Regions from separate parts of the Buttiauxella sp. AC142 genome, predicted to be linked through region 3. Evidence: predicted binding sites of a transcription regulator. Region 3 holds the regulator's gene; each other region holds the start of a gene.

Region 1 (10,299 bases), 1.7 Mb from region 3:
ATAACGGCAGCGGCAGATTCAGCTTTGTTCCATGAAACGGCATTGCTTAGCGCATCTTCGGTAACAGCTTGCAAACGCTCATCAATGCTGAGCATCAGGTTATGGGCAGGAGTAGCTGCAGTTTCCGTTATATTCTCAATAACGTGGCCGTGCCGGTCTTTGCGGACTAATCTTTCACCCGCCTTACCGGTCAACTGGCGATTAAAACTCTTCTCAACCCCTTCAATTCCCTGGTCGTCGATGTTTGTAAATCCGAGCAAATTCGCAGCGACGTGACCTGCTGGATAAAAACGGCGGGATTCATCACGCAGGAAAATTCCAGGCAGTTTCAAACTCTCGATATATTGCGCTTGCTGTGGGTCGAGTTGGCGTGCGAGATAGATAAATCGATCGGCGGGATTACGACGAATACGGGCGGCGATGTCATTAAGTGGCATGTTTAGCGTTGTCGCCAGCGCTTGCCAGCGGCTGCTTATCTGAACGCCACCTTTTTCCATTACCGTTTTCGGATCGGCCCAAATAGCTTTAACTGGAACGCTTACTGCTAATGGACGTCCGCTACGATCTTCAATCATCCCACGCGGTACAACCACGGCTTCTTCGCGTAGGGAACGCATGTCTTCTTGCTTGACCAGATTGTCTGGCGAGATGATTTGTAACCACGCGACTCTTCCAAGCAAAAACACCAGACACATGAAGATAGCGATGCAAAGCAGAGCAAAACGCCACTGAATAAAATTCCCCACGATTCCAGGAGCGATTTTTCTCACATCCAATCCTTAACGACAACTAAGCGATTGAAAATTTAAACATAATGAGGAAAGTAACCAGACAGGAACAGTGCTACAAGATGCGCTGCTTTGCTACAAGACATAACTGGCGAGATGATTCAGAAACACTTAGAAAAACAATGATTAAGTATCAAACATGAAAAAGCCCCGCTACAAGAGCGGGGCTTTTATCAGAATTTGGCGTTATTCGCGCCAGGTCTAATTCAACGGAATTAGATAGCAGTTACGTTAACCGCTGCAGGGCCTTTCTGGCCGTCCTGGATTTCGAACTCAACGTTCTGGCCTTCAGCCAGAGTTTTGAAGCCGTTACCCTGGATTGCAGAGAAGTGTACGAACACGTCTTTGCTGCCGTCAGCAGGAGTAATGAAGCCAAAACCTTTAGACTCGTTGAACCACTTAACTTGACCTTTAATCTTTGCCATTTTGCAAAATTCCTTAGATTGTTTTCTTCGCCCGCAGGCATAACTTAGCTAAAACAGAGACATTACTGCATGAGGCACTAATATAAGGCTCGGCAGAGAAGCGGTATTCAACGACAACGTGTTTACTCAGGTCTTCTTTACTGAAAATGCCACACATAAACAGAACTGTACCTCGTTTAACCCAAAGTGTTATCACATACTACGCAATCAATGGCAAGCCATTTTTCGGTATGTATCGATCTGTCGCACAAATTCCGAAACCCTTATTGTTAATGAAAATGAAATGCACAATAAATGCATAGAATTAACATTGAACAATGATGATTCCGGACATTAGTTTGAAGAACGTAAACAACGTTTTTACCATAGCCCAAAGAGATCTATTCGTCCAGGCGAAGTGTCAAAAATTCGATGATGTGACATTATCTTTATGATTTTTTTAGCATAGCTATTCAAAAAATGAACAATGTTGTCGTACCAAAAAATCAACAAGTCTGGATAGTTAAATAGGAGAAATGACTGGGTGAATAAAGCTTGAGCGATTAATTGTTTATATTGCACCAAAATAATGAAAGTTTAATGACACGCTGCTTCACAATGAAGCAATAAAAACGTTTCGCTATATTCATCAACTAATATAAACGTCTTAGCGTTGCGCTAAATATCGCTTTAGGATTTTTAGGCTGTTTTAAACATTGATTCCGATAAGTCTAGAAATTGAACAACATCCTGCAGCGTTAGCTTCATGAAATGTATCCGGGGAATCTTAGCGTTCTTTTAGCCCAGGCTCACATCACCCGGTTTTCGCGAAATGGAGTTCCAGATGTCGAAAACCGTCGAATTGGTGATGAGATTTTAAGGGATCAAAGCAGGGGTGCGAGTACCTGGATTAGCGCTCAGCGACCAGACGAATAAAATCATCTTCTTCGTCGTCTTCTTTCTTAACAGCTTCAACTTCTTCCTTCACAACTTCCGGCTCGTTCGCTTCGCACAAACGGCGTAACAGCGCATTCTGGCGCTTTTGTTGATCCAACAGCTCTTCCAGCAGCTCAATCTGCTCATTAGTACGGCTGCTCGCTCGGTTAACAAAAAACCAAATCACGAGACCGATGATCAGAACAACCAGAGACACTGTCAAAGACGCGATATTTAACGCGCCAACACTTAATTCGTTCATCTTACCACCTCAGCAAAACCCGTATTCTACACTTGCCACGGCACAAGGTAAGCCTCCTGCTGATAAAAAGACACTACCAGGGGATAAATTTATTAATCGTGCAAATGCCGCTGAAGAATTGTACATCTTGATCGCACATCACATTGACCATTTGGGTCCACAGCAGCAGGCAGATGAACAAAACCGCAGCCAAAATGAACCATCTGTACTTTCTCACTACTCTCTCCACCTCGTAACAATTTAAAGATAAGTTTGGCATAGGCATCTTAAACATTGCGTAACATCAGCGCATATATTATTTAAGAATCATCATATTGCTACAGTAACCTCATCCGTTACGCTTAGCAGTCTATTAACCTATTAATAAGAGGCATATATGCGTAGGGTGATTCGCGCGATAATCATAATAGCGCTTCTGTGGATAGGCTTGCTGCTCTCAGGATACGGCGTTCTGATTGGAAGCCAGGAAAATGTTGCGGGTCTGGGTTTGCAGTGCAAATATCTTACTGCACGAAATATAACCACAGCCCAGTTTATACATAGCAATAGCGGGATTATAGGGCTTACTGATTGCCCGATATTGCGCAAAAGTGCCGAAGTTATCGACAACGGTCAGTAAAGAAGCTGAATGAAAAACGCCGCTATTACGCGGCGTTGATTATTTCATCAGAATGGATATTCGTGATAACCCATTTGTTCAGAAATAGTACGAGCGGCATCATGAAGCATCGCCACATATTCATGAAGTCTGTCTTCAGAGAAACGTAATGTCGGGAATGAAATACTCAACCCTGCAATGACAACACCGAAACGGTCGAATACCGGTACGCCGATACAGCGCAGACCTTCTTCTTGTTCCTGATTATCTTCGCCATAGCCCTGCTCGCGAACGGTATCCAGCACTTTCAGCAATTCATCAGTGCTGGTAATTGTGCGTTCAGTGCTACGTGTGTATTCCACATCAGCAAGAATTTCACGCACTTCTTCGCGGTCACGCCAGGCCAGCAGAACTTTACCAATCGCAGTACTATAGAGCGGATTACGACGACCAATGCGCGAATACATGCGCAGGTTGTACATGGAATCAATTTTGTGGATATAGACAATACTGTCTTCATCCAACGCACCCAGGTGGATGGTTTCTTTAGTCAGACGCGACAACTCGCGCATCTGAATGTCCGCACTACGAATCAAATCAACGTTTTGCAACGCACGTGCGCCCAACTCAAATAGCTTCAGCGTCAGCGAGTACTTTTCGGATTCGCCTTCCTGTGCCACATAACCCAGGGATTTCATTGTCTGCAAAAAGCGATAGACGGTGCTTTTTGACATCATTACGCGTTGCGATAATTCAGTGATACCAATTTCGCGTTCTTCGCCAAGAGCCTGTAAGATGCCAAAAACTTTCAGGACAGAAGAGACAGAATCAGGTTGTTTATCCAGATCTGCGATTGCCATTAAATCACCTCGATCGCATTTGTTTTATAAAAATCAGAACCGGTTTTTAGTATAAGTTGACTACCATGTCATCGCAATGAATCTATTCTATTTCGTTACAAATCTGCGACATATCCCGTAAATTTAGTGCTATTATTATTTCTCTTCGAATATCGCCTCGTGAAGTCAAACATTCCTATGGATAAAACCCTTGCTGATGGGCTGCCATTGCCGCAGCGCTATGGTGCTATTTTAGCCATTGCGTTAGGTATAACCATGGCCGTACTTGATGGCGTAATCGCAAACGTCGCCCTTCCCACCATTGCCCGAGAACTTAATGCCAGCCCGGCAGAATCCATCTGGATTGTGAACAGTTACCAAATTGCGATAATTGTTTCGTTACTTTCTATGTCGTTCCTGGGGGATATATTTGGTTATCGCCGGGTATATCAGTGCGGATTAATTCTGTTCTGCATGACTTCCCTTTTTTGCGCGTTATCAAATTCGTTACCCATGCTGACATTTGCACGTGTACTCCAGGGGTTTGGCGGTGCGGCATTAATGAGCGTTAATACCGCACTCATTCGGCTTATTTATCCGCAAAAGTACCTTGGCCGTGGTATGGGAATTAACTCGTTTATTGTTGCCGTTTCATCTGCTGCCGGGCCAACTATTGCCGCCGCTATTTTGTCGGTTGCATCATGGAAATGGTTGTTTTTGATTAACGTTCCGATCGGCATCGTTGCTCTCATCCTGGCCATGCGTTTTCTGCCATCAAACCAACAAAAATCACAGGGCCAGCGCTTCGACATACCCAGCGCCATTATGAATGCTCTAACGTTTGGTTTGCTCATCTCAGCGATAAGTGGTTTTGCCCAAGGGCAATCGGGTTGGCTGATTCTCGGAGAGCTGGCTGCGCTAGCCGTGATCGGGTTCTTCTTTGTCCGCCGACAACTGTCTCTTCCCTTCCCTTTATTGCCAGTCGATTTACTGCGTATTCCGATATTTTCGCTGTCTATTGGGACGTCAGTCTGTTCCTTTGCGGCGCAGATGCTCGCCATGGTTTCGCTCCCCTTCTTCCTACAATCGACGCTAGGACGCAGTGAAGTGGAAACCGGCCTGCTACTCACTCCCTGGCCGATTGCGACGATGATCATGGCTCCCATTGCGGGACATTTAATTGAACGAGTGCATGCGGGGCTGCTTGGTGGGATTGGTTTAGCCGTGATGGCCAGCGGTTTGTTTGCGCTGGCAATGTTGCCTCATAACCCGTCGGATATTGAAATCATCTGGCGCATGGTTTTGTGTGGTGCCGGTTTTGGTTTGTTCCAGTCACCAAACAATCACACCATTATCTCTTCCGCTCCGCGTCACCGCAGCGGTGGTGCCAGCGGCATGTTAGGCACCGCTCGGTTACTCGGCCAGAGTTGTGGCGCGGCCTTGGTAGCTCTGATGTTTAATCTGTTCACCACTCACGGAACGCACGCCTCGTTATTGCTGGCTGGCAGTTTTGCCACTGTCGCCGCCATTGTCAGTAGCTTACGGATGTCTCAGTCTCGACTCCCATAGGCATAAAAAAAGGCGTGCCAGCGATGGCACGCCTTTTTAACTCAATTTATTCCTACTTCAGGTATTCACCATTACGCAGCGCTTCAATACGCTTATCCAACGGCGGGTGGGTCATGAACAATTCGCTCATTGACTTAGCCTTACCATTGATGCAAAACGCCATCATGCTGCTGGCTTCTTGCGGTTCATAGCTGGTTTTCAGGCGCTGCAAAGCGGCAATCATTTTTTCACGACCAACCAATTTTGCAGAACCGGCATCAGCATGGAATTCACGGTGGCGCGAGAACCACATCGTGATAATGCTCGCCAGGATACCGAATACCAGCTCCAGTACTGTCGCAATCGCAAAATAAACGAACGGGTTGCCATTGTTGCTTTCACCTTCATCTCTGTTTCCGGACAAGAAGCCAGAGGCAACCTGCGCGATGATACGAGAAATGAAGATGACGAAGGTGTTCACCACGCCCTGAATAAGGGTCATCGTGACCATGTCACCGTTCGCGATATGGCTAATTTCGTGAGCGATAACCGCTTCCGCTTCATCACGGCTCATGTTCTGCAACAGGCCTGTACTTACCGCAACCAGTGATGCATTACGACGTGCGCCGGTTGCGAACGCGTTGATGTCTGGCGCATGGTAAACAGCCACCTGTGGCATGGCGATACCCGCCTGCTGTGACTGCTGGCGAACCGTTTCCATCAGCCAGCGCTCAGTTTCGTTACGTGGTTGCTCAATCACTTCCCCACCGACTGAACGAAGCGCCATCCATTTGGACATCAGCAATGAGATGATTGAACCGCCAAAGCCAAACAACACCGCCATGATCATCAGACCCTGTACGCTGCTCGACTGGATCCCCGTCAGGCTTAGCACTAGCCCGAAAACGACCATGACCGCAAGGTTGGTCAACAGGAAAAGCCCGATACGCATCATAATTTTCTTTTTACCTCGGTTAAAAATACGCATTCTGCGTTACCCCACATCGTAGGGGCAAGCCTGCCATTTTCAAGCATTCATCGTGTCCAAGTGGTTAATAATACATAACTTTACATTTAAGGAGAGGTAGGTTTACGCGGCTTGATAGAGGTAAAAAAACGGGCACAAAATTTTGTGCCCGTTGGGGGTTACTTAGCAGGAGCCGGTTGCTCGGCTGGTTTATCTTGCTGCATTTTCGCAAGGTCCAGCGCAATGTGTACCGTTTCATCAAGATACGGATCAGGTTCTTGATAATCCTTCGGCAAATCGTCCAGTTTCTTCAACGGCGCTTTGCCTTCTCGCTTGTAGCGATCGTTAACACGTGCCAGTCGCGTGGCATCATCTTCCTGGTTTTCTTTCTCACGTTGAGCAAGATTCAGAGAGACGATATTGCGCTTCTCTTTCAGGGCATTGAAGCGAGCAATGTCCTTCATGATGTACTGGAACTCTGGATCGGCTGCAATTCTGTCCTGATGGAGTTTCAGCAACTGCGGCTCAAACGAAGACAAGTCGCCGGACTTAACGTAAGTCGCCGCGTTAATGCTATCCCACGGGAGTGCATTATCTTCAAACTTCTCGCCGGTTTCTGTCTCTTCAGTACCTGTTGGCATCATGACGTCTGGCGTCACACCTTTACGCTGAGTACTGCCGCCATTAATACGGTAGAACTTCTGGATGGTGTATTGCACAGAGCCTAATGCTGGCCATTCCGGGCGCAACATCTGATCGTAGATACGGTTCAATGAACGGTATTGCTGAACAGTACCTTTACCAAAGGTAGGTTCGCCGACAATCAGCGCGCGGCCATAATCCTGCATTGCTGCAGCGAAGATCTCAGAGGCAGAAGCACTGAAACGGTCAACCATCACCACCAGCGGGCCTTTGTAATACACCACACCGTCAGTATCGCTGTCTTCGCGCACTTTGCCGTTGTTATCACGAACCTGAACAACAGGGCCACCTGGAATGAACAAACCAGAAAGTGAAACAGCTTCGGTTAATGCCCCGCCGCCGTTAGAGCGTAAATCAATAATCACACTCTTAACGTTCTGTTTTTCCATTTTCTGCAGCTGAACTTTGACGTCATCCGTCAGGCCAACGTAGAAACCAGGAATATCCAGCACGCCCACTTTGTCTTTGCCGACCGTTTTAATCGTCAGTTTAACTGCGCGGTCTTCAAGACGGATACGTTCACGCGTTAATGTTACGATGCGCGCTTTGGTGCCTTTGCCAGCAGGCAAGATTTCCAGGCGAACTTTGCTGCCTTTCGGCCCTTTGATCAACGCAACAACGTCATCAAGACGCCAGCCAATGACATCGATCATCGCTTTACCGGTTTGGCCTACGCCGACAATGCGATCACCGACGGTAATCGCTTTGCTTTTCGCAGCCGGGCCACCCGCAACCATCGAGTTAATTACCGTATAGTCATCGTCCATCTGCAACACGGCACCAATACCTTCCAGAGATAAACTCATTTCGGTATTGAATTGTTCCGTATTACGCGGCGACAAATAGTTGGTGTGCGGGTCGATTTCGTGGGCAAAGGCAGTCATCGCCAGCGAGAAAACATCTTCGCTGTTGGATTGAGCCAAACGGCGAATCGCGAACTGATAACGCTTGGTCAGCGTTTCACGAATTTCCTGATCGGTTTTTCCGGTCAGCTTCAGGCTCAGTTCATCAAACTTAACTTTGCTATCCCACAGGGTATTTAACTCTGCAACGCTGGTCGGCCACGGCGATTTGCTGCGATCAACGTTGAAAGTGTCATTCCCTGTGAAATCCATCGGCTTTTCCAGCACCTTCAACGCGTATTGATAACGTTCAAAACGACGTTTTTGGGCCAGATTGTAGAGATCGTAAAAGACGTCCAGTTTGCCGGTGCGCAATTCATCGCCTATCAGCTTCTTGCGCGACACAAACTGCTCAACGTCGCTGGCAAGCAGTACGTTGTGGCTATAGTCGAGAAGGTTTAGATAGCGATCGAAAATTTTTGCGGAAAAATTTTCATCCAGATCAAACTGACGGTAATGCGAGCGAGTAAAGCGTGATGTGACACGCTCACTCACTGTAGCGTGCTGAGTCTCTTCCTTTAGCTGCGGGATTTGATCGGCACGCGTGATATTTTCGACGGCCAGTGCGCTACCTGCAAGAAACAACAGACTAGCGACCGCCGTACGCTTAAAGAGTTTGTTCATGCCAGGGTCTGGCCTCCGTTTCAGAACTGCAAGTGTTCTGCGCGTACGATCATTGCCATACCAGAAGTCAGCTGTACACGGACGCCATCTTTGGTAATTTCCAGTACGGTGGCATCCATCGCGTTATTACCCGCTTTGACTTTGATTGCCTGACCCACCTGCAAAGCAGAAATGTCCGTAACCGGAGTGCGTTTTTCTTCGACCGGAGCCTGAGGAGCCGGTTTTTCTGCACGTGGTTTACGTTCTGCAGCTTCAGGGCGACGCGGTGCAGGACGAGGTTTGCGCTCACGGCGAGGTTTATCAGCAACGGTTTCACCGTTAGCGATAGCCGCTTCGCGTTTTTTCGCTGCCTGTTCTGCGCGCTGTGCTTGAACACGAGCTTTTGCTTCTTCAAGCTGCTTGCGAGCATGCTCAACATGTTGCTCATCGAGTTCACCGCAAGGGTTGCCGTCGAGATCCACACGAGTTGCGCCGACTTTGATACCGTACAGGTAACGCCAGCTTGAAGTGTAAAGACGTAACGCGGAACGAAGTTGAGTTTTACTGAGGCTCATCTCCCCTTCAACGCGCGCGACTAAATCCTGGAAGATACCAATCTTCAGGGGGCGGGCTTCACCTTCAGCACTAAAGCACTGTGGGAAACGCTCTGCCAAAAAGGCGATGACTTCTTTGCTACTATTCAACTTGGGTTGATTTTCCATGAAATTTCCTGATTACAACGGAGTTGCCAACAATCCGCAGGCATGAACAGGCGACATTATAATGACGCTATCAGCAAATGCCACGTTATCCGTTGTTTATCATGCTATCGAGTGAAGAATTTTTTAAAATCCGTGTCGGTAAGCATCAGCGAAAGCTGCGTTACCAGTTGAGATAAGCCGATTTGGTCTTCAGGTGTGAAGCGCCCAAACTCAGTGCTATCAATATCCAGAACCCCAATCACCTCACCACCTACCGTCAATGGAAGTACAATTTCGGAGTTGCTGGCAGCGTCACAGGCGATGTGACCATCAAAAGCATGCACGTCTTCTACACGTTGAATGCTATTGGTGGATACCGCTGTACCGCAAACACCTTTTCCAACAGGAATACGCACACAGGCGATTTTCCCCTGGAATGGACCGAGTACCAGAGTGTCGCCTTCTAATAGATAGAAGCCCGCCCAGTTTACTCCTTCAAGCCGTTCAAATAGCAATGCACTGGTATTTGCCAGCGTCGCCAGAAAACTTGTTTCACCTGCCATTAACGCACTGAAATCGCGGTTTAAGTCCGCGTAAAATTGTTCTTTGTTCATTGATTAACCATAGTATGTTGTCTTACTCAACTGCATAGCATAGTAAAATAAGCATTAAATGCGTTATGCCACAAGGTGTATCATTCCGTGAATTACTATACGCTTAACGAATATTTCATAATCCATTGAGATGCCCCATGCGCCAACGGTATTCCCAGCTTACGATGACACATGAAAATACACGCCATTAGCCATGCTGTACCGCAGGCACGTTATCAGCGTTGCCCCCAATGCGATACACTTTTCTCGTTACCGTTGGTTAAATCATCGCAGAGCGCCTACTGCCCGCGCTGTGACGCCAAAGTTTACCATGGACGCGACTGGTCATTAACTCGCCTGGCGGCCATGGCGGTGGCCATGCTGCTACTCATGCCCGTTGCTTTCTCCGAGCCTTTGGTGCGCATCTATTTATTAGGCACGCGCATTGACGCTAAC
Region 2 (10,299 bases), 3.7 Mb from region 3:
ATACATGCCTTTATTGAATGGGCAATCGTTGTAATCTTTATACTTTGTATTCATAAGGATTTGAATGATGTCTGTTTATCATGTCTCCACCAGAATAAGTTCGAATGTACCTGCAAGTGAAATTCTTTATGATTTGTGTATTTATCGGATGGATTCGAAAAAAAGAAAACATTCCATTGTGGATGTAAAGCAACAAGCGCTTCTCACTAATTATGAAACACAATCTCATGCAACAGAAAACGTCAGCGAACCCATTTCAACCATTTATATTATGGAGGTAATGCTTTACCGGAAAACCATGCTTAAAACTTTATGCGTTTCACCTCAACCATTCACAAAAATGTATACGTTAGAAGAGTTCGCATCAGGTAAAGCCTGGTCATCGGTTAAGCGTGAAAACCCCTGTTATTTTCAATCGACGGGAACAACCAAATCAGTAAGTGAAGGTGATAATACTGTTGTTGTAAAAATCTCCAGACCGGAAAGACCTTTCATTGCGCAGCAATATCCAATTGGCAGCCCTCAGGATCCTTTTGAAAAAACACTTATCGAGCAGCAAATAAATAGACGACTTAATCAGGTCGATTATCCAAACCAGTTCAATGCCAGTTTATGTGGCCCTGCGGCATTTTTTTACTGCCTGCAGAAAGATCGGCCCGATGTGTATACACAAGCTGCACAGGAGTTGTGGAGAATTGGGAAAACTAAAATTGGTCAGCTTGAGATAACGCCGAGTGATGGTTGCCGTCATCCGACGGGTCATTTATATGGTGATATATCTGGCCTCGACTGGATGACACTTGCCGGGCTGAGAGACTCGGAAAATAAAGTGTTGAGTTTTGACAACCTCGATTCTCCACTGGCCGGTATAACATTATGGGGCACACTGACAGAATGGTTTGAGAAAGCAGGCTACGAAAAGGTATTCAGCAATGTCGGAATTACGCAGTCTGGAATTCAGGGGGTTAATGAATTAAATGAATATATACAGAAAGGTTATAAAGTGGTGTCACTTATTAATGACAGTTTATTACTGGGTAGTTTGTCTGAACGAACAACGTACCAACACATTGGATTGTCTGGGATGGCTTGGTGACTCATGGAAATGATGGATTTGTGCATTTAAATTTATTTTCCTGGGGAAACGTAACTAATCGAATAAAACCAGGAAAAGACATTTCCTTCTTCATTCATCGGTTTTTTGGAGGCGTGGTTTTTAAATCACTAAATTAATTATGCTAATTTTACGAATTCTTATGGTTTTAAGCCTATCCACTTTGACAGCTTGTACTTTCTTAAGTCCTGAGGCTGAATATATACCAGACAATGAAGTATTACCTGCTGCAACATTAGGAAAGCCTTATCTTTTTAAAATTAGTATATTAGGCGGGGCTGTTTTTGGTGGGGCGGAAAGAAAGGCAGGAACAGTGGAGCCTGATGATGCAGGAGTTTTTGTGCGTAATTGTAAATTACCAGACTCGGTAATTACAGCGGATACAAGAGATATCAAGGATCATAACTGTGTAGAAGTTTATGGCACCCCCTCAAAAACAGGTCTTATAAAAATAAATCTCAGTAGTGGAATGTATGGAAATATGTTCGTCCCTGGCAGTTATTTCAGTAAAGACTATACGCTGAATGTGGTCAATCCCTGAAATAGCTATAATCCAGCCCTCTCCCGAAGTGAGAGAGGGCCGATAAATCACTCTTTCGGGTCTTTACCCGCCAGCAATTTATCCAGTTCGTCGCCGCCGACATGACGGAAGTCCTGCCCTTTAACGAAGTAGAAAATAAACTCGCAGATGTTCTGGCAACGGTCGCCGATACGCTCGATAGAACGCGCACAGAACAGTGCAGTCAGCACGCTTGGAATGGTGCGCGAGTCTTCCATCATATAAGTCATCAGCTGGCGCACGATGCCTTCATATTCCTGGTCAACTTTCTTATCTTCGCGATAAATACGCACCGCTTCGTCGAGATCCATACGCGCAAACGCATCCAGTACGTCATGCAGCATTTGCACGGTGTGACGGCCTAATGACTCGAGGCTAACCAGCAGCGGCTGGTGCTGGTGGGAGAATTTCTCCAGCGCCGTGCGGCAGATTTTATCCGCGACATCACCGATACGTTCCAGCTCAGAAATCGTTTTGATGATAGCCATCACCAGGCGCAGGTCGCTGGCGGTTGGCTGGCGTTTAGCGATGATGCGCACGCAGGCTTCATCGATCGCCACTTCCATCATGTTAACTTTCTGGTCGCCTTCAATGACGCGCTTTGCCAGTTCGCCATCTTGATTGTGCATGGCAGTGATCGCATCAGAAAGCTGTTGCTCCACCAGCCCACCCATGGTCATGACCTGGGTGCGGATATATTCCAGCTCGGCGTTAAACTGGCCGGAAATGTGTTTGTTGAGATTGAGGCTATCCATTGTATTCTCCCGGATCAGCCGTAACGGCCAGTAATATAGTCTTCAGTTTGCTTTTTAGCGGGTGTGGTAAACAGCGTGTCGGTTTCGCTAAATTCAATCAACTCACCCAGGTACATAAACGCGGTGTGATCTGAACAACGCGCCGCCTGCTGCATGTTGTGAGTCACAATCACCACGGTGTAATCTTGTTTCAGCTCGGTGATAAGCTCTTCAATGCGACCGGTAGAAATAGGGTCAAGCGCTGAACATGGCTCATCAAGCAGTAACACTTCCGGGCGAATCGCGATTCCACGCGCAATGCACAGACGCTGCTGCTGGCCACCGGAGAGACTGTATCCGCTCTGGTGCAATTTATCTTTGGTTTCGTTCCACAATGCGGCTTTGGTCAAAGCCCACTGCACACGCTCATCCATGTCGCTGCGTGACAGCTTTTCAAACAGGCGCACGCCAAACGCGATGTTGTCATAAATCGACATTGGGAATGGCGTCGGCTTCTGGAATACCATGCCCACTTTGGCACGCAGCAGGGCGATGTCCTGGTTCTGAGTGAGGATGTTTTCCCCATCCAGTAGAATCTCACCTTCGGCGCGCTGCTCTGGATAGAGCGAGTACATTTTGTTGAATGTACGCAGCAGGGTGGATTTACCACAGCCTGACGGGCCGATGAACGCGGTAACCTGGTTTTTAGCGATATCCAGATTGATGTTTTTCAGGGCATGGAACTTACCGTAATAGAAGTTCAAATCACGAACCTGAATTTTGTCTGGGGTAGTATCGACCATACTCATCTGTTTCTTAATCTCCATCCGACGCCGCCTTTGCCGCGCCGCAAAATTTAACCGTGTTTACTCTTTGCAAAAATCACACGCGCCAGAATATTTAGCAGCAGTACGCAAAGGGTAATAATCAGAACGCCAGCCCAGGCTAACTGTTGCCATTCGGCAAATGGGCTCATCGCAAATTTGAATATCGTCACTGGCAAGTTAGCAATCGGCTGCATCATGTCAGTGCTCCAGAACTGGTTGGAAAGCGACGTGAACAGCAGCGGGGCGGTTTCACCCGCGATACGTGCAATCGCCAGCAATACGCCAGTAATAATCCCGGAAACAGAGGCTTTCAGCGTAATGGCAGAAATCATTTTCCATTTTGGCGTACCCAATGCGTATGCCGCTTCGCGCAGACTGTCTGGTACCAGTTTCAGCATGTTTTCAGTTGTGCGGATAACAATCGGCACCTGCAATAACGCCAGCGCAATGACCCCAGCCCAGCCGGAGAAGTGCTGCATTTTCGCGACCACAATGGTGTAAACAAACAGGCCGACAACAATAGATGGCGCAGAAAGCAGGATGTCGTTGATAAAACGAATAACCTCGGCCAGCGCTGATTTGCGGCCGTACTCCGCCAGGTAGATACCCGCCATGATGCCCAGCGGCGTACCAAAAACGGTCGCCCACAGGATCAACAAGCCGCTACCCGCGAGGGCGTTAGCCAGGCCACCACCTTCTGTATTCGGCGGTGGTGTCATTTCGGTAAACAGCGCAATCGACATACCGTCTATACCGCGAGTCACCGTAGAGAACAGGATCCACACCAACCAGAACAGGCCAAACGCCATGGTTCCCATTGAAAGTGTCAGAGCAATGCGGTTTTTAAACCGACGACGAGCCTGCATTTTGCGGCGTGATTCCGCTAACGCCGCGCGACTTTGCATTTCCATAGTCGTCATGAGCGCGCTCCTTCATTCTTCGCCAAACGCATAACCATAAACTTAGAGATAGCCAGCACGATAAAGGTGATAACAAACAGGATCAGGCCGAGTTCCATCAATGCTGCGGTATGCAGGCCGGATTCCGCTTCAGCAAATTCGTTCGCCAGTGCAGAGGTAATACTGTTGCCCGGCATATACAGCGAAGCGCTGTCGAGTTGGTAGGTGTTACCGATGATGAAAGTTACTGCCATGGTTTCACCCAGAGCACGACCCAAACCTAACATCACGCCACCAATAACACCGTTTTTGGTGAACGGCAAAACGATGCGCCAGATAACTTCCCATGTGGTGCAGCCGATACCGTAGGCCGACTCTTTCATCATCACAGGAGTTTGTTCGAATACATCGCGCATTACAGAAGCGATGTAAGGGATGATCATAATGGCGAGAATAACGCCAGCCGCAAGAATACCGATACCGAACGCCGGGCCTGAGAACAGTTCACCGACAATGGGTACAGAAGAAAGCACATTGCCAACCGGTTCCTGGAAATACTTCGCAAACAGCGGAGCAAAGATAAACAGGCCCCACATGCCGTACACGATACTTGGAATAGCCGCCAGCAGTTCAATGGCGATACCCAACGGGCGGCGCAACCAACCGGGTGCCAATTCCGTCAGGAACAGCGCGATACCGAAACTCACCGGTACTGCGATTAACAACGCAATGAACGAGGTGACTAACGTGCCGTAAATCGGCACCAGCGCACCATAAATATCGTTAGGAGCATCCCACTCTTTATTCCACAGGAACGAGAATCCAAATTTCTCGATACTTGGCCAGGAGGAGATGACCAGGGAGATGATGATCCCGCCCAGCAGAAATAGCACAATCAGCGCAGCCAGTTTTACCAGCGCGCTGAAAATGACATCACCTTGTTTGCCAGGGGCTTTGAACACCGGCTTACTCACTGCCATAACTTACTCTTTAAGTTTAAATACATTTCTTACAACATGTCGGATGTCGCTTACGCTAATCCGACCTACGAAAAGCAGTTGTAAGGCGGATAAGCATTCACGCCATCCGCCATTTTCATTAATTAATAAAGCGCCTTACCGGAGCTGTCTTTCACGTTGGTCTTCCATGCTGCACGAACTTGTTCAACCACAGCGTCTGGCAGGGCAGCGTAATCCAGGTCACTCGCCTGTTTTGCACCGTCTTTGTAAGCCCAGTCGAAGAACTTCAGCACTTCAGCGCCTTGCTCTGGGTTTTTCTGCTCTTTGTGAACCAGAATGAAGGTGGTAGACGTGATTGGCCAAGCGCTGTCACCTTTCTGATTTGTCAGATCCTGAGCGAATGATTTGCTCCAGTCTGCACCTTTTGCAGCATTTGCAAAGTTCTCTTCAGAAGGCGCTACTGGCTTACCATCAGCTGAAACCAGTTTGGTATAAGCGAGGTTGTTTTGCTTAGCGTAAGCGTATTCAACATAACCGATTGAACCTGGCAGACGCTGAACAAACGCGGCGATACCGTCGTTACCTTTACCGCCCAGACCCGTCGGCCAGTTTACCGTTGAGCCTGCACCGATTTTAGTTTTCCACTCTTCGTTCACTTTCGCCAGGTAGCTGGTGAAGACGAAGGAAGTACCGGAACCGTCAGCACGACGCACAACCGCAATATTCTGCTGTGGCAGTTTCATGCCTGGGTTGAGTTTAGCGATAGCTTCGTCATCCCATTTTTTGATTTTACCCAGGTAGATGTCACCCAGGGTTTTACCGTCGAGCACCAGCTCGCCGGATTTCACGCCTGGCAAGTTGACCGCCAGAACAACACCGCCGATGACAGTCGGGAACTGGAACAAACCTTCTTGTTGCAGCTTTTCATCAGACAATGGCGCGTCAGATGCGCCGAAATCCACGGTGTGAGCAATAATTTGTTTAACGCCACCGGAGGAGCCGATACCCTGGTAATTCACTTTGTTACCAGTTGATTTATTGTAAGTATCTGCCCATTTGGCATACACCGGCGCAGGGAAGGTTGCACCAGCGCCAGTCAGGCTTGCAGCAGCAAACGCGCCGAAAGCACTCAGGGATAAGGTCGCGGCGACAACAGTTGCGACAGTGGTACGCATAACTTTCATAATGTCTCCTGCAGAGGTGAACGTAAATCGTTGTTTAGTGGTTGCAGGATAGAAAATAGGACAGTTTGGTGACATTTAAATGTACGAATTATGACAGTTTTATGACAGGCCGCTTTGGGGCATATTTCCAGTTGTCATACTCAGGATTCTGAGTGTTCAATTCGTTTCAGTAGCTCGTCCTGTTCGTCGCGGCTCAGGTAGCGCGATTCCCCCAGCGGTAGCCCTTCCAGATGGATATTCATAATGCGGATACGTTCAAGTCGGGTCACTTCATAGCCGAAATATTTGCACATTCGGCGAATCTGGCGATTCAATCCCTGAACTAAAGTAATACGAAATATCTGGTCCGATTCTTTCGTCGCCTTACATGGTTTTGTCACCGTACCCAGTATAGGAACACCCGCGCATAAACCCGTAATAAACTCCTCAGTCACCGGCTTATTGACGCTAACCACATACTCTTTTTCGTGATTGTTGCCCGCGCGCAGAATTTTATTAACCACATCACCGTGATTGGTCAGCAAAATGAGCCCCTGCGAATCTTTATCCAGACGCCCTATCGGGGAAATACGTTGGTCGCCGTTAATAAGAGCGCTGATATTCCCTCGCACGCTCTTTTTCATCGTGGTGATGATGCCAACAGGCTTATTCAACGCGATCAACACCAGGCCGTTGTCATCTCTCGGCTCAATAAGATGGTCATTCACTTTCACCACATCGCCAGCCAAGACTTGAGCACCAAAACCGACCTGCCTGCCGTTAATAAAAACACAGCCCTGTTCGACATAGCGATCGGCTTCACGGCGAGAGCAGATACCGCTATCGCTAATGTATTTATTAATTCGTACCGGGGAATCGATGGGCATTTTGCGGCGCGTCTCATTCATATTTTGCATAATCACCATCAACTCATTACCTAAAGAAATGTGACGCACATCACATACATTACCCGTTAGGGGTAGATTACACACAAAAAATTGAGATTAATCACAAATAAAAGTGAAACACAGGTTCATTATCAACGAATAGTGTGATCTACATAACAAAAACAAGTCCAGGATGGGCCAAACCAGAATCCTCGACGTCTTCTGAAGCGCCGCTGATTTTTATCTCCTCTGAATTATTTATTTGCCTGCTGCCTTGCAGCGGTCAGGCCACTTATTGCTTGTAAAACGGGGATTCATTATGCGCAAAACAGGCCACAAGCGCTGGTTTATGCTGTCACTGGTGACATTAGGCACCATTCTTTGCTATTTAACCCGAAATACTATTTCCGCCGCAGCGCCAACATTACAGAGCGATCTGCACATTACCACCCAGCAATATTCTTACATTATTGCGACATTCTCGGCCTGCTACACCATTGCACAACCTATTGCCGGTTATCTGCTTGATACATTGGGTACAAAGGTGGGTTACACCATTTTCGGCCTCATGTGGGGCGTGTTCTGCATTGGCGCGTCATTCGCGACTGGCTGGAAAGGTCTGGCAATGTTCCGTGGCCTCGGCGGTTTTGCTGAAAGTGCGATGATACCTGCTGGTTTGAAATCAGTAACTGAATGGTTCCCGGATACTGAACGTTCGGTTGCTGTGGGCTATTTCAACGTTGGTTCCTCTATTGGCGCGGTGATTGCACCTCCGCTGGTCGCGTGGGCAATCTATATCAGGGACTGGAGACTGGCGTTTATTATGGTCGGTGTTTTCAGCGTGCTGTGGGCAGCGGGTTGGTATTTCACCTATAACCGCCCGTCAAAAACCAAATCACTGTCTCGGGAAGAGTATCTTTATATAACCGATGGGCAGCCTGAGAAACCAAAGGTTGAGAAAGTCCGCATTGGCCGCCTGCTGAAACAACGTAAGTTTTGGGGTATCGCATTACCGCGTTTCCTGGCTGAACCTGCGTGGGGGACGTTTAACGCATGGATCCCACTGTTTATGGTGCACACCTACGGCTTTAACCTCAAAGATATCGCCATGTTTGCCTGGATCCCGATGCTGTTCGCCGATTTTGGATGCATTATTGGGGGTTATTTGCCGGGTATGTTCCAGAAGATATTTGGTGTGAATATTGTTGTGTCACGCAAGCTGGTGGTCACGATGGGTGCGGCGCTTATGATCCTGCCGGGGATGGTCGGCTTGTTCGGCAGTCCAATGGTGGCGATTGCACTGTTATGCGTTGGTGGCTTCGCTCACCAGTCACTGTCTGGCGCATTGATTACACTCTCTTCTGATATGTTTGACTCCAACGAAGTTGCTACCGCTAACGGATTCACCGGCATGGCTGCGTGGACTGCCAGCACCATGTTTGCACTGGTTGTGGGTGCGCTGGCCGACACGGTTGGTTTCAGCCCGCTGTTCGCCGTGCTTTCGGTGTTTGATGTTATCGGGGCGATTGTCTTGTGGGTGTTGTTGAAATCACCTGAAGAACCAAAACTGGTGACGCAGGAAGAGAATTGATTTAGCAATAAAAAGCCCGGTTGTGCTAAGCGCAACCGGGCTTTTTCATTTTGTATGACAGCTTAAAACGGCTTACTCAACCGTAACTGATTTCGCCAGGTTACGTGGCTGGTCAACGTCGGTGCCCTTGATCAGCGCAACGTGATAAGACAGCAACTGCAACGGGACGGTGTAGAAGATTGGTGCGATAACTTCTTCTACGTGCGGCATCTCGATGATGTGCATGTTGTCGCTGCTGGCGAAGCCTGCATCTTTATCTGCAAATACATACAGATGACCGCCGCGCGCGCGCACTTCTTCGATATTTGATTTCAGCTTTTCAAGCAACTCGTTATTTGGAGCCACAACGATAACCGGCATATCCGCATCAATCAGCGCCAGTGGGCCATGTTTCAGCTCACCCGCCGCATACGCTTCCGCATGAATATAAGAGATTTCTTTGAGCTTCAGTGCGCCTTCCATTGCGATTGGATACTGATCGCCACGGCCTAAGAACAGCGCATGATGTTTGTCAGAGAAATCTTCGGCCAGCGCTTCAATGCGTTTATCTTGGGAAAGCATCTGCTCGATACGGCTTGGTAGCGCCTGCAAACCATGCACGATATCTTGCTCGATTGCTGCGTCAGCGCCTTTCAGGCGGCTCAGTTTCGCCACCAGCATCAACAAAACGGTCAACTGAGTGGTAAATGCTTTGGTCGAAGCCACACCGATTTCGGTGCCCGCGTTGGTCATCAGTGCCAGGTCGGATTCACGCACCAGAGAAGAACCCGGGACATTACAAATCGCCAGCGAACCTAAATAGCCCAACTCTTTTGATAAACGCAGTGCAGCAAGGGTATCTGCCGTTTCACCAGATTGGGAAAGGGTGATCATCAGGCTGTTACGACGCACCGCGGATTTGCGGTAACGGAATTCAGAGGCAATTTCGACATCGCACGGCACGCCTGCCAGTGATTCAAACCAGTAACGTGAAACCATGCCTGAGTTATAGGAAGTGCCACACGCGACAATCTGAATGTGCTCAACCTGAGACAGCATTTCGTTAGCTTTCGGGCCAAGCTCTGAGAGATCGATAGCGCCATGACTAATGCGGCCAGTCAGGGTATTTTTAATCGCGTTCGGCTGTTCGTAGATCTCTTTCTGCATGTAGTGGCGATAAATACCTTTGTCGCCCGCGTCATATTGCAGACTGGATTCGATATCAGGGCGTTTAACCTGCTCACCTTTGGTATCAAACACGGTAACGGAACGACGAGTCACTTCCGCAATATCACCTTCTTCAAGGAAGATGAAACGACGAGTCACCGGCAGCAGTGCCAGTTGGTCGGAGGCGATAAAGTTTTCGCCCATGCCGAGGCCGATAACCATCGGGCTACCGGAACGTGCGGCCAGCAGAACATCCGGATTACGGGTGTCCATGATTACGGTGCCATACGCGCCACGTAGTTGTGGAATGGTGCGCAGCACGGCTTCACGCAGAGTACCGCCTTGCTCCAGTTCCCAATGGACTAAGTGAGCAATAACTTCGGTATCGGTTTGTGAAACGAATGTGTAGCCACGACCCTG
Region 3 (10,299 bases):
CTTAAGTGATGTAACTGTTGTTCGCGCTGTTCTTCGCTTTCCAGCCACTGCTGGAGGTCGTCTTCCGGCGCGAGAGTCAGTTGCAGATTTGCGCACAGTTGTTGCCAGCGTAAGCGCAATCCGTTTTCTTCTTCGTTCAGCGCAGTGATAGCCGCCAGCAGGTTTTCGCGCTGTTTACGCTGCGTATCAAGCTGGCCTTTCATCGCAAAGCCCGCTTCCGCAAGAATGGCGACTTCACGTTTAAGCTCGGTTAGCCGCTGCTGATTTTCTCCGGGCTGAATCGCCTGATAATCAGAGACCGCCGGATGTTGCGTCGAGCCGCACAGAGGGCAAGGTTGATGAGGCTGTAAACGAGCGCGCTCGGCTTCAAGGCTGACGATACGCAGTTCAAGCTCACACACTTTCTCGAGATCACTCTCATGCTGGCGGCGTTCTTTATATTGCTGGCGCTTTAAAACCAGCTCCGCATCACCCTCGGAAATTTGTTTTTCGAGGGCGGCAATCTCTTGTTGTTGCTGCGATTTGCGTTTGAGAAGCGATGAAAATTGAGGCTGTAATGTGGCGAGCTGCTGGCGCTGCGGACGTGCAGCCATCGTTGCTTGTAAGTAGGCACTTACTTCATCAGCACTGATAGACATTTCAGCGACTGGCAGAAGTTCGAGCTTCTTCTGGCTTGAATCGATATTACGCTGCAATTCCTGTAGTTTTTCAGCCTCACGCTGCTGCTGACCAAACCCCATGCGCCAGCCCGCCAGCTCAGTCCCCCATTGGCTGTATCGGTCGTGAGATTTCAGCCATTCCTGGAGTTGCGTGCTTTCCTGCGTGAGTTTTGCAGCCATGCTTGCGGCAGCCTGCCGTGTCTGCTGGCGTCGTACTGTCGCCTGATGTAAGCGAGCATTCACTTCTTCACACTGAGCATGTGTGTTTTGCAACGTTGCCTGCAACTCCTGCAAACGTTGCCAGTCAGGGCGCAGTTTTTCTGCCGGTTGTGCGCGAGTCAGTTTATCTAATTCTGGGGCGGCAGCTTCTATTGCCCGGTTCGCCGCATTCAACGATTGTTCTGCCTGCGCATGTTTTTGCGTGAACTGCGTCAGTTGGCCTAGCCATTGCTGATGCTGCTGGAGTTTCATTTGTTCTGCGAGTAGCGCTTTTTCTTCAGCGCTCAAGGTCTGCAAACTCTCAGAAAGCCGCTGGTGCTGCTCTTCACTTAACAACGCTACGCCAGCGGCCTGCGCTTGTAGGTTCTCAAGCTGGCTGCGCACATTTTTATGATTCTCGAACACCGCCGCAGAAACGGTGCCGTAAATTTCAGTTCCGGTCAGCTCTTCGAGCAAAGAGGCGCGGTCATTGGCATTGGCATTTAAGAACGCGGCAAACTGACCCTGGGATAGCATCATTGAGCGGGTGAAACGGTCGTAATCCAGACCGGTAAGTTTGGCCGTAACCTCAAGTTTGTCTTTCACTTTATCGGCAATAATCCTGCCACTTGCCACTTCTGCAAGCTCGACACGCGGGGCTTGTAGATTGCCGTTGGCCGCATTGCGCGCCCGGTTCTGGCTCCAGAAGGCACGATAGGCAACTCCTTTTACTTCAAATTCCACTTCCGCCAGGCATTCGGCGGTATCGCGCGTCATGAGATCATTTTGCGATTGCGTGACGGTATTGAGGCGCGGTGTCTGGTGGTAAAGCGCGAGACAAATCGCATCGAGCAGCGTGGTTTTCCCTGCTCCTGTTGGCCCGGTTATGGCAAACAAACCGTTGCTGGCGAACGGTTCGCGGGTGAAATCGACTTTCCATTCCCCTTTCAGGGAGTTGAGATTTTTTAGGCGCAGGCTAAGGATTTTCATGCTTCTTCCTCCACGTCATGCAGGCTCGCCACCGTTTGGGCAAATAGCGTTCGCAAACGTTGCGCTCGTTCTTCGGAGGTGTCTTCCTGAACCAGGCGGCGCTCAAAAACCTCTTCAACCGTCAGTTCACTCAGCGTTTCTTTATGTTGCTGGGCGATAACGCGCTCGCGCTGTTCGCGGCTGCGGCGCAGCAACACCACTTCGACGGGGAGCGTTTCGGTTAATTGCTGAATATGGCGTTGCATATCATGCAGATATTCTTCGGTAGCGATTTCAATATCCAGCCAAACTTTGGGTTCTGCTGGTGCATCGCACCACTGCGCGAGTTGCTGTTCGATTTCACTCAGAGAACCTTTGATGACCGCTAAAGGCTGGCTGACAGGCACCGTCAGCGGAGTCACTTCATGAAGCACGCCTTCGGCAAACTCAACCAGATAAACACTTTTGTTCTTGCCCGTTTCGTCAAAACTTAACGGGATGGGCGAGCCGCTATAGCGAATATGTTCAGTGCCACCAATGAGTTGGGCGCGATGGATATGGCCGAGTGCGATGTAGTCGGCAGCAGGGAAATGCTGCGCCGGGAAAGCATCCAGCGTGCCGATGTAAATATCGCGCACCGCATCGCTTTTGGTTACACCCACGGTGGTTAAATGGCCGGTAGCGATAATCGGCAGCTTCGCATCAGCGCGTAATTCGCAGGCGGCGGTGTAACACTGCTGGTAATGTTCGCTGATGGCTTCCATCAACGAACGCTGCTTTTCGTGGCCGGAAAGTCCCGCCTGGCTGTTTTGAATATCCCGGGGGCGCAGGAACGGAATCGGACAAAGAATGGCACCCGGTTCGCCCGATTTAGTGTTGAGTACGATAGCTTGCTGGCTGGCATCATGCCGCGCACTGGCGATGACATAAGTATTCAGGCACGCCATTAATTCACGAGATTCATTCAGCGTGGCAACGGAATCGTGGTTTCCCGCCAGCACCACAAGGGAGCAGCCGGTTTGCTGCAGTTGCACCACAAAACGGTTATACAATTCGCGCGCGTAACTCGGCGGCGAGCCGGTATCAAAAATATCGCCTGCGACAATTATCGCATCCACATCATGCTCGACTGCGGCTTGCAGCAACCATTCAAGAAACGCCTGGTGCTCTGGCCCACGGCTTTTGGTATAAAAATTTTGACCAAGATGCCAGTCTGATGTGTGAATAATGCGCATTGGTTGTCCCTTGGCATAAAAAAGCGTGGCGGGATTATAAAGCGGATGAGCAAGAACGACACAATTGAGTGTCATAATTCATTGTGATGAGTCGCCAGGCATTTATGTTTTTCATAAATCTGTCATAAATCTGACGCATAATGGCACCGCATTGAAACAACAATAATTATTCCTTGAGCAGGGCGAATCATGGCGAAGCGTATTTTAGTCGTAGAAGATGAAGCTCCAATCCGTGAAATGGTGAGCTTTGTGCTCGAACAAAACGGTTTTCATCCTGTAGAAGCGGAAGATTATGACAGTGCAGTGAATCTGCTTATCGAACCCTTTCCGGATTTAATTTTACTGGACTGGATGTTACCGGGTGGTTCAGGTATTCAATTCATTAAGCATCTGAAACGTGAAGCATTAACACGTGAAATCCCTGTCATGATGCTGACGGCGCGTGGCGAAGAAGAAGACCGCGTGCGAGGGCTTGAAGTTGGAGCCGATGACTATATTACCAAACCGTTTTCCCCGAAGGAGCTGGTGGCACGCATTAAAGCTGTGATGCGCCGCATCTCTCCGATGGCGGTGGAAGAGGTGATTGAGATGCACGGACTGAGCCTTGATCCGTCATCGCACCGCGTCATGACTGGTGAGAACCCGTTGGATATGGGGCCAACAGAATTTAAATTATTACACTTCTTTATGACACACCCGGAACGGGTGTATAGCCGTGAGCAACTGCTTAATCATGTATGGGGCACCAATGTTTATGTCGAAGACCGAACGGTGGACGTACATATTCGGCGGTTACGCAAAGCGCTTGAACATAGTGGACATGACAGAATGGTACAAACAGTACGCGGTACGGGTTATCGGTTCTCAACCCGCTTTTAATTCCTTGTCAGGAGAATGACGCGTGCTGGAAAGGTTATCATGGAAAAGGTTAGTGATGGAGCTGGTGCTCTGTTGCATACCCGCCGCCATCTTAGGTCTTATTTTCGGCCATTTACCGTGGTTTTTATTACTGGCAGTTACCGGACTGCTGGTTTGGCATTTCTGGAATTTACTGCGTTTATCGTGGTGGCTGTGGGTGGATCGCAGTATGACGCCGCCGCCAGGCCGCGGGAGTTGGGATCCCCTGTTGTACGGTCTTCATCAGATGCAGTTGCGTAACAAAAAGCGCCGCAAAGAGTTAGGTAATCTGATTAAGCGTTTTCGTAGCGGAGCCGAATCGCTGCCCGATGCGGTAGTTCTGACCACGGAAGAAGGGACGATTTTTTGGTGTAACGGTCTGGCGCAACAATTGCTGGGGTTACGCTGGCCGGACGATAACGGGCAGAACATCCTTAACTTATTGCGCTACCCGGAATTTACTCGCTATCTGTCGCAAAAAGAGTTTTCACGTCCGTTAACTTTGGTACTCAATACGGGACGCCATCTGGAGTTCCGTGTGATGCCCTACAGCGATGAGCAGTGGCTGCTGGTGGCTCGCGATGTGACTCAGATGCACCAGCTCGAAGGGGCGCGACGTAATTTCTTTGCTAACGTCAGCCACGAACTGCGAACGCCGCTCACGGTGCTGCAAGGTTATCTGGAGATGATGCAGGACCAGACGCTTGAAGGGCCGCTGCGTGAGAAAGCATTAGGCACGATGCGCGAGCAAACTTCGCGCATGGAAGGGTTGGTTAAGCAGCTTCTGACGCTTTCAAAAATAGAAGCCGCTCCGGCCATGGTGCTCAATGAAAAGATTGATGTGCCGCTGATGCTGCGTGTTGTAGAGCGTGAGGCGCAAACTCTCAGCCATGAACGGCAGACGATACAATTTGATATCGACCCCACGCTGAAAGTCTTTGGCAATGACGAGCAACTCAGGAGTGCGATTTCCAATCTTGTTTATAACTCGGTCAACCATACGCCAGAAGGCACGCATATTACGGTGAGCTGGAAACGCGTGGCGGGTGGGGCAAGTTTTAGCGTGACTGATAATGGTCCGGGGATTTCAGCAGAACACCTTCCGCGCCTGACGGAGCGTTTTTACCGCGTCGACAAAGCGCGTTCGCGTCAGACGGGCGGCAGCGGGCTTGGGCTGGCGATAGTCAAACACGCTTTAAGTCACCATGACGCACGCCTGAATATTGAAAGCCAGCCGGGCAAAGGTTCGACGTTTTCCTTTGTTTTGCCCGAGCGTTTAATCGTTAGCGAGAAATAGACTGATAATCAGTTTTCGTCGCCTGGATAAGCGAAGCGTCATCCGACATTAGCGCAATAAGTGTCAAAATAACTTTCCACAGGCCAGTTTTCTGGCCTGTGTTTTTTTTGCCCACATGTTAATAAAAAATCCTCGATTGTTTATAATTTAACCACACAAAAGACCATAATCTTTTCTTATGATTAATCAGATTCACTAAATATGTTGTTAATTAAAGGATATCAATCTGGTTTCTGGATCCGTTCTTGCCTTCAAACGCTATAAGCGTTTTAATTGCCGCCCTGTGATTGGCAGACCGACTGGATATGAGTGGTAATTCAAACAACTATTCTTCTCCACCGATCCCGGAAAGGATTTTCCGCTGTCGAGTCTACTGATTGCCGCTTTTATGCCGAGTTAACAGGTATAAAAATTTGAATACTTTCAACACCACACATCCACAGGCTGCAAATATTTTATGACCCATCATTTGAAATCTCGAGACATCCTCGCACTGGGCTTTATGACCTTTGCGCTGTTTGTCGGCGCAGGCAATATCATTTTCCCTCCTATGGTGGGGCTACAAGCGGGTGAACACGTTTGGATTGCGTCACTTGGCTTCCTGGTGACGGCTGTAGGCCTGCCAGTGCTGACTATTGTCGCCATCGCTCGTGTCGGTGGGGGCATTGATAGCCTCAGTTCGCCAATTGGCCGCCGTGCTGGTGTGTTGTTAGCCACTATCTGCTATCTGGCTGTTGGGCCGCTGTTCGCCACGCCGCGTACTGCTACCGTTTCTTTTGAAGTGGGAATTGCCCCGCTGGTCGGTACCGGTGAGTTACCGCTGTTTATCTACAGCCTGGTTTACTTTGCGATTGTGATCGGCGTTTCGCTGTATCCGGGCAAACTTTTAGACACCGTTGGCCATGTGCTGGCCCCGGTAAAAATTGTCGCGCTGCTGGCATTGGCTGCGGGCGCAATGTTGTGGCCTGCGGGTGGTATCAGCACGGCGACTGAAGCGTATCAGAATGCTGCGTTCTCAAACGGCTTCGTGAATGGTTATCTCACCATGGATACCTTGGCATCGCTGGTATTCGGCATAGTGATTGTCAACGCCGCGCGTTCTCGTGGGGTGACTGAATCCCGCCTGCTGACGCGCTATACCATTTGGGCTGGCTTGATTGCCGGTGTTGGCTTAACGCTGATTTATCTGGCTCTGTTCCGCCTGGGTTCTGACAGCGCAACATTGGTTGCCGATCAAAACGCGAACGGTGCCGCAATTCTGCATGCGTATGTGGCTCATACTTTCGGCGGTGCGGGTAGCTTCTTCCTGGCAGCCTTGATTTTCCTGGCTTGCATGGTCACGGCAATTGGCTTGACATGTGCGTGTGCTGAATTCTTCAGCCAGTATTTGCCACTGTCTTATCGCTCGTTGGTATTTATCCTGGGCCTGTTCTCAATGGTGGTTTCCAACCTGGGTTTAAGCCATCTGATTCAGGTTTCCATTCCAGTGCTGACGGCAATTTACCCGCCGTGTATCGCGTTGGTGGTGTTGAGTTTTACCCGTCCGTGGTGGCATAACTCAACCCGCGTGATTGCTCCAGCGATGCTCATCAGCACCTTGTTTGGTATTCTCGATGGGATTAAATCATCGGCAATCAGTGATATTTTGCCCGCGTGGGCCGCGCGTTTGCCGCTGGCCGATCAGGGGCTGGCATGGTTAGCGCCAACGGTGATTATGGTGGTTCTCGCCATCATTTGGGACCGCGCCGCAGGGCGACAGGTGGCTTCAACCGCCCACTAAAATTTTTGATTTTCTTTAACCACGGGGCTTTGCTCCGTGGTTTTTTTATTGTTAAGCAGGGTGTGGAATCAATGGAAAACGCTAATAAGCTCAAGCGCGGCTTGAGTACCCGGCACATACGCTTTATGGCGTTGGGTTCGGCAATTGGCACCGGGCTGTTTTATGGCTCGGCAGACGCTATCAAAATGGCTGGTCCAAGTGTGTTGCTGGCTTACATCATCGGTGGTGTGGCGGCATATATTATTATGCGCGCGCTGGGCGAGATGTCGGTTCATAACCCATCAGCGAGTTCTTTTTCTCGCTATGCGCAAGATAACCTCGGCCCGCTGGCAGGCTATATCACCGGCTGGACCTACTGTTTCGAAATCCTGATTGTGGCAATTGCGGATGTCACCGCGTTTGGCATCTACATGGGGCTGTGGTTCCCGGCGGTGCCGCATTGGGTCTGGGTGTTGAGCGTGGTGTTAATCATTTGCGCCATCAACCTGATGAGCGTGAAGGTGTTCGGCGAGCTTGAATTCTGGTTCTCGTTCTTCAAAGTTGCCACCATCATCATCATGATTGCTGCCGGTATTGGCATCATCGTGTGGGGTATTGGCAACGGCGGCCAGGCAACGGGGATCCACAATCTGTGGACCAACGGCGGCTTCTTCAGCAATGGCTGGATAGGCATGATTATGTCGTTGCAGATGGTGATGTTTGCCTATGGCGGCATTGAAATCATCGGTATTACGGCTGGCGAAGCGAAAGATCCGCAAAAATCTATCCCGCGCGCTATCAACTCCGTACCACTGCGTATCCTGGTGTTCTACGTGGGTACGCTGTTTGTCATCATGTCCATTTACCCGTGGAACCTGGTGGGAACAGAAGGTAGCCCGTTTGTGCTGACTTTCCAGCATATGGGGATTAACGCTGCGGCAGGTATTCTGAACTTCGTGGTGATTACCGCGTCCCTTTCAGCGATTAACAGCGATGTGTTTGGTGTGGGTCGTATGTTGCACGGTATGGCGGAGCAGGGCAGCGCACCGAAAGTGTTCGCTAAAACTTCACGTCATGGCATCCCTTGGGTGACGGTATTAGTGATGTGCTTTGCGCTGTTACTGGCGGTGGTACTGAACTATCTGATTCCAGAAAACGTCTTCCTGGTGATTGCATCGCTGGCAACTTTTGCCACGGTATGGGTATGGATAATGATTCTGCTGTCGCAAATCGCTTTCCGTCGCAAGCTTTCACCAGAAGAAACCAAAGCGCTGAAATTCCCGGTTCCGGGTGGGATTGCAACCACCATCGTTGGCCTGATCTTCCTGGTGTTTATCATTGGGTTAATTGGCTGGCATCCAGACACTCGCATCTCACTATATGTGGGCTGCGTATGGATTGTGATGCTGCTGGTGGGCTGGATGTTTAAACGCCGCCAGATATTGGCCGCGAGCGAAAGCAACAGCTGAGTTTAAGCACCGATAAACGGTGGATGGCGTAAAACGTCATCCGCCGTATCACTACATCTCCGGGCACTCGACCTTACTTATCGCATCCCAGTAGTTTTTCTCGTTATTGCGTTCCAGAGCAATCCTCGCATCACGGATATACCGCTTATTATCTCCGTTGGAGAGGATTTTGTTCCCCCACGCTTCATCCGACATTTTCTTTTGTGGATGGCAGGTCTTTTTTAAGTCAACCGTAATCTGTTGTTTATACTTGCCAAATTCCAGACCTTCGTACGGCGAGCTGGCGAGTGTATTGGCCGAGTAAATGACGAAAAGAAACAGGGTGAGGTTGCGGGCGATAGACATTTCAATTTCCTCAGGCAGTGAGAATGTTCTCACTATAGGTAGCGCTAACTTATTAAGCAAACGGCTTAATTTCTCCACCCCCGTATTCCTCCCCCAATAAAAATAGCAATGATGAGTGATCCCCAGCTACGCTGTGGCAAGGTGGCGCAAATTAATTATCTGGGGACACGATTATGTTGAATGCCTGGCACCTCCCGGTGCCCCCTTTCATACAAACACGTAAAGATAAGCTGCACATCACGTTATGGGTTTCCGGCACCGACTTACCGCAGCGCGTCGTTTTGCGCTATGAAAAAGATAACGAAGAAACCTCGCTTCAAATGACTCGTCAGAAAGCGGCTCCTGAAAGTGGGGTGGTCGCCTGGCGTGGAGTAATTGATTTATCCGAAGGCCAGCCGCGCCGCCGCTACAGCTTTAAGCTGTTGTGGCTGGATAAACAGCGCTGGTTTACGCCGCAAGGTTTGAGTTCTATTCCTCCAGCGCGCCTCGAGCAATTTGCGGTCGATCTTCCGGATGATGGCCCGCAATGGGTGCAGGATCAGGTTTTCTATCAGATTTTCCCCGATCGTTTCGCCCGCAGCGAGCAACGCACGCCGGAGCAGGATCAGGTTTATTATCACCACGCCGCCAAACGCGACATTATCTTGCGTGACTGGGATGAACCGTTGATCGCGGACGCGGGTGGATCAACGTTCTATGGCGGCGATCTGGACGGTATCAGCGAAAACCTGCCGTATCTCAAGATGCTGGGCATCACCGCGCTGTATCTCAATCCGATCTTTACCGCGCCGAGCGTCCATAAATACGATACGCAGGATTACCGCCACGTTGATGTCCAGTTTGGCGGCGACCATGCATACCTGCGGCTGCGGAAAAATACGCAGCGTTACGGTATGCGTCTGATGCTCGATGGTGTATTCAACCATAGCGGCGACACTCATCAATGGTTTGATCGCCAGCAAACGCATAGCACTGGGGCCAGCCACAATCCACAATCACCCTGGCGGGATTTTTACAGTTATAACCAAGACGGGCGCGCGCTCGACTGGCTCGGCTATTCCAGTTTGCCCAAGCTCGATTACCAGTCAGCTTCGCTGGTTGACGAGATTTACCAGGGCGAAGACAGTATCGTGCGCCACTGGTTGCGGGAACCATGGGGCATCGACGGTTGGCGGCTTGATGTGGTGCACATGCTCGGCGAAGCGGGTGGCGCGAAGAATAATCTGCTGCATGTCAGCGGTATCACCAAAGCGGCAAAAGAAACCCAACCAGAAGCGTATATTTTGGGCGAGCATTTTGGCGATGCGCGTCAGTGGTTGCAGACCGATGCCGAAGATGCGGCGATGAACTATCGTGGTTTTACTTTCCCTATCTGGGGATTCCTTGCGAACACGGATATTTCCTACGATCCGCAATATATCGACGCCGAAACCTGCATGATGTGGATGGATGAGTATCGCGCCGGGCTTTC

What was found. The regulator PhoB, encoded in region 3, activates phosphate uptake and scavenging genes when phosphate is short. The targets are predictions, from matches to a motif close to CTGTCATAAAACTGNCNNAT.
Region 1: kdgR (DNA-binding transcriptional regulator KdgR) is a predicted target of PhoB. The motif match lies at 3,941-3,960, and genes of this name have one in related genera.
Region 2: pstS (phosphate ABC transporter substrate-binding protein PstS) is a predicted target of PhoB. The motif match lies at 6,365-6,384, and genes of this name have one in related genera.

What each region holds. Positions count from the first base shown of each region.
Region 1 is NZ_CEEDCH010000001.1:2,488,247-2,498,545, forward strand. Features, by position in the region: gene ftsI (peptidoglycan glycosyltransferase FtsI) at 1-770, opposite strand, end outside; gene cspE (transcription antiterminator/RNA stability regulator CspE) at 1,004-1,213, opposite strand; gene AC0IWZ_RS11465 (DUF2627 domain-containing protein) at 1,227-1,370, opposite strand; gene AC0IWZ_RS11470 (YebO family protein) at 2,103-2,390, opposite strand; gene mgrB (PhoP/PhoQ regulatory lipoprotein MgrB) at 2,464-2,607, opposite strand; gene AC0IWZ_RS11480 (YobH family protein) at 2,767-3,009, shown strand; gene kdgR (DNA-binding transcriptional regulator KdgR) at 3,057-3,848, opposite strand; gene AC0IWZ_RS11490 (MFS transporter) at 4,026-5,396, shown strand; gene htpX (protease HtpX) at 5,449-6,330, opposite strand; gene prc (carboxy terminal-processing peptidase) at 6,522-8,570, opposite strand; gene proQ (RNA chaperone ProQ) at 8,591-9,271, opposite strand; gene AC0IWZ_RS11510 (GAF domain-containing protein) at 9,376-9,864, opposite strand; gene yebS (membrane integrity lipid transport subunit YebS) at 10,036-10,299, shown strand, end outside.
Region 2 is NZ_CEEDCH010000001.1:4,521,827-4,532,125, forward strand. Features, by position in the region: gene AC0IWZ_RS21105 (hypothetical protein) at 68-1,096, shown strand; gene AC0IWZ_RS21110 (hypothetical protein) at 1,236-1,655, shown strand; gene phoU (phosphate signaling complex protein PhoU) at 1,703-2,428, opposite strand; gene pstB (phosphate ABC transporter ATP-binding protein PstB) at 2,443-3,216, opposite strand; gene pstA (phosphate ABC transporter permease PstA) at 3,264-4,154, opposite strand; gene pstC (phosphate ABC transporter permease PstC) at 4,151-5,113, opposite strand; gene pstS (phosphate ABC transporter substrate-binding protein PstS) at 5,236-6,276, opposite strand; partial or broken gene rluF (23S rRNA pseudouridine(2604) synthase RluF) at 6,420-7,142, opposite strand; gene AC0IWZ_RS21145 (MFS transporter) at 7,462-8,733, shown strand; gene glmS (glutamine--fructose-6-phosphate transaminase (isomerizing)) at 8,806-10,299, opposite strand, start outside.
Region 3 is NZ_CEEDCH010000001.1:810,867-821,165, forward strand. Features, by position in the region: gene sbcC (exonuclease subunit SbcC) at 1-1,847, opposite strand, end outside; gene sbcD (exonuclease subunit SbcD) at 1,844-3,061, opposite strand; gene phoB (phosphate response regulator transcription factor PhoB) at 3,251-3,940, shown strand; gene phoR (phosphate regulon sensor histidine kinase PhoR) at 3,963-5,255, shown strand; gene brnQ (branched-chain amino acid transporter carrier protein BrnQ) at 5,713-7,035, shown strand; gene proY (proline-specific permease ProY) at 7,107-8,483, shown strand; gene AC0IWZ_RS03705 (YicS family protein) at 8,535-8,828, opposite strand; gene malZ (maltodextrin glucosidase) at 9,002-10,299, shown strand, end outside.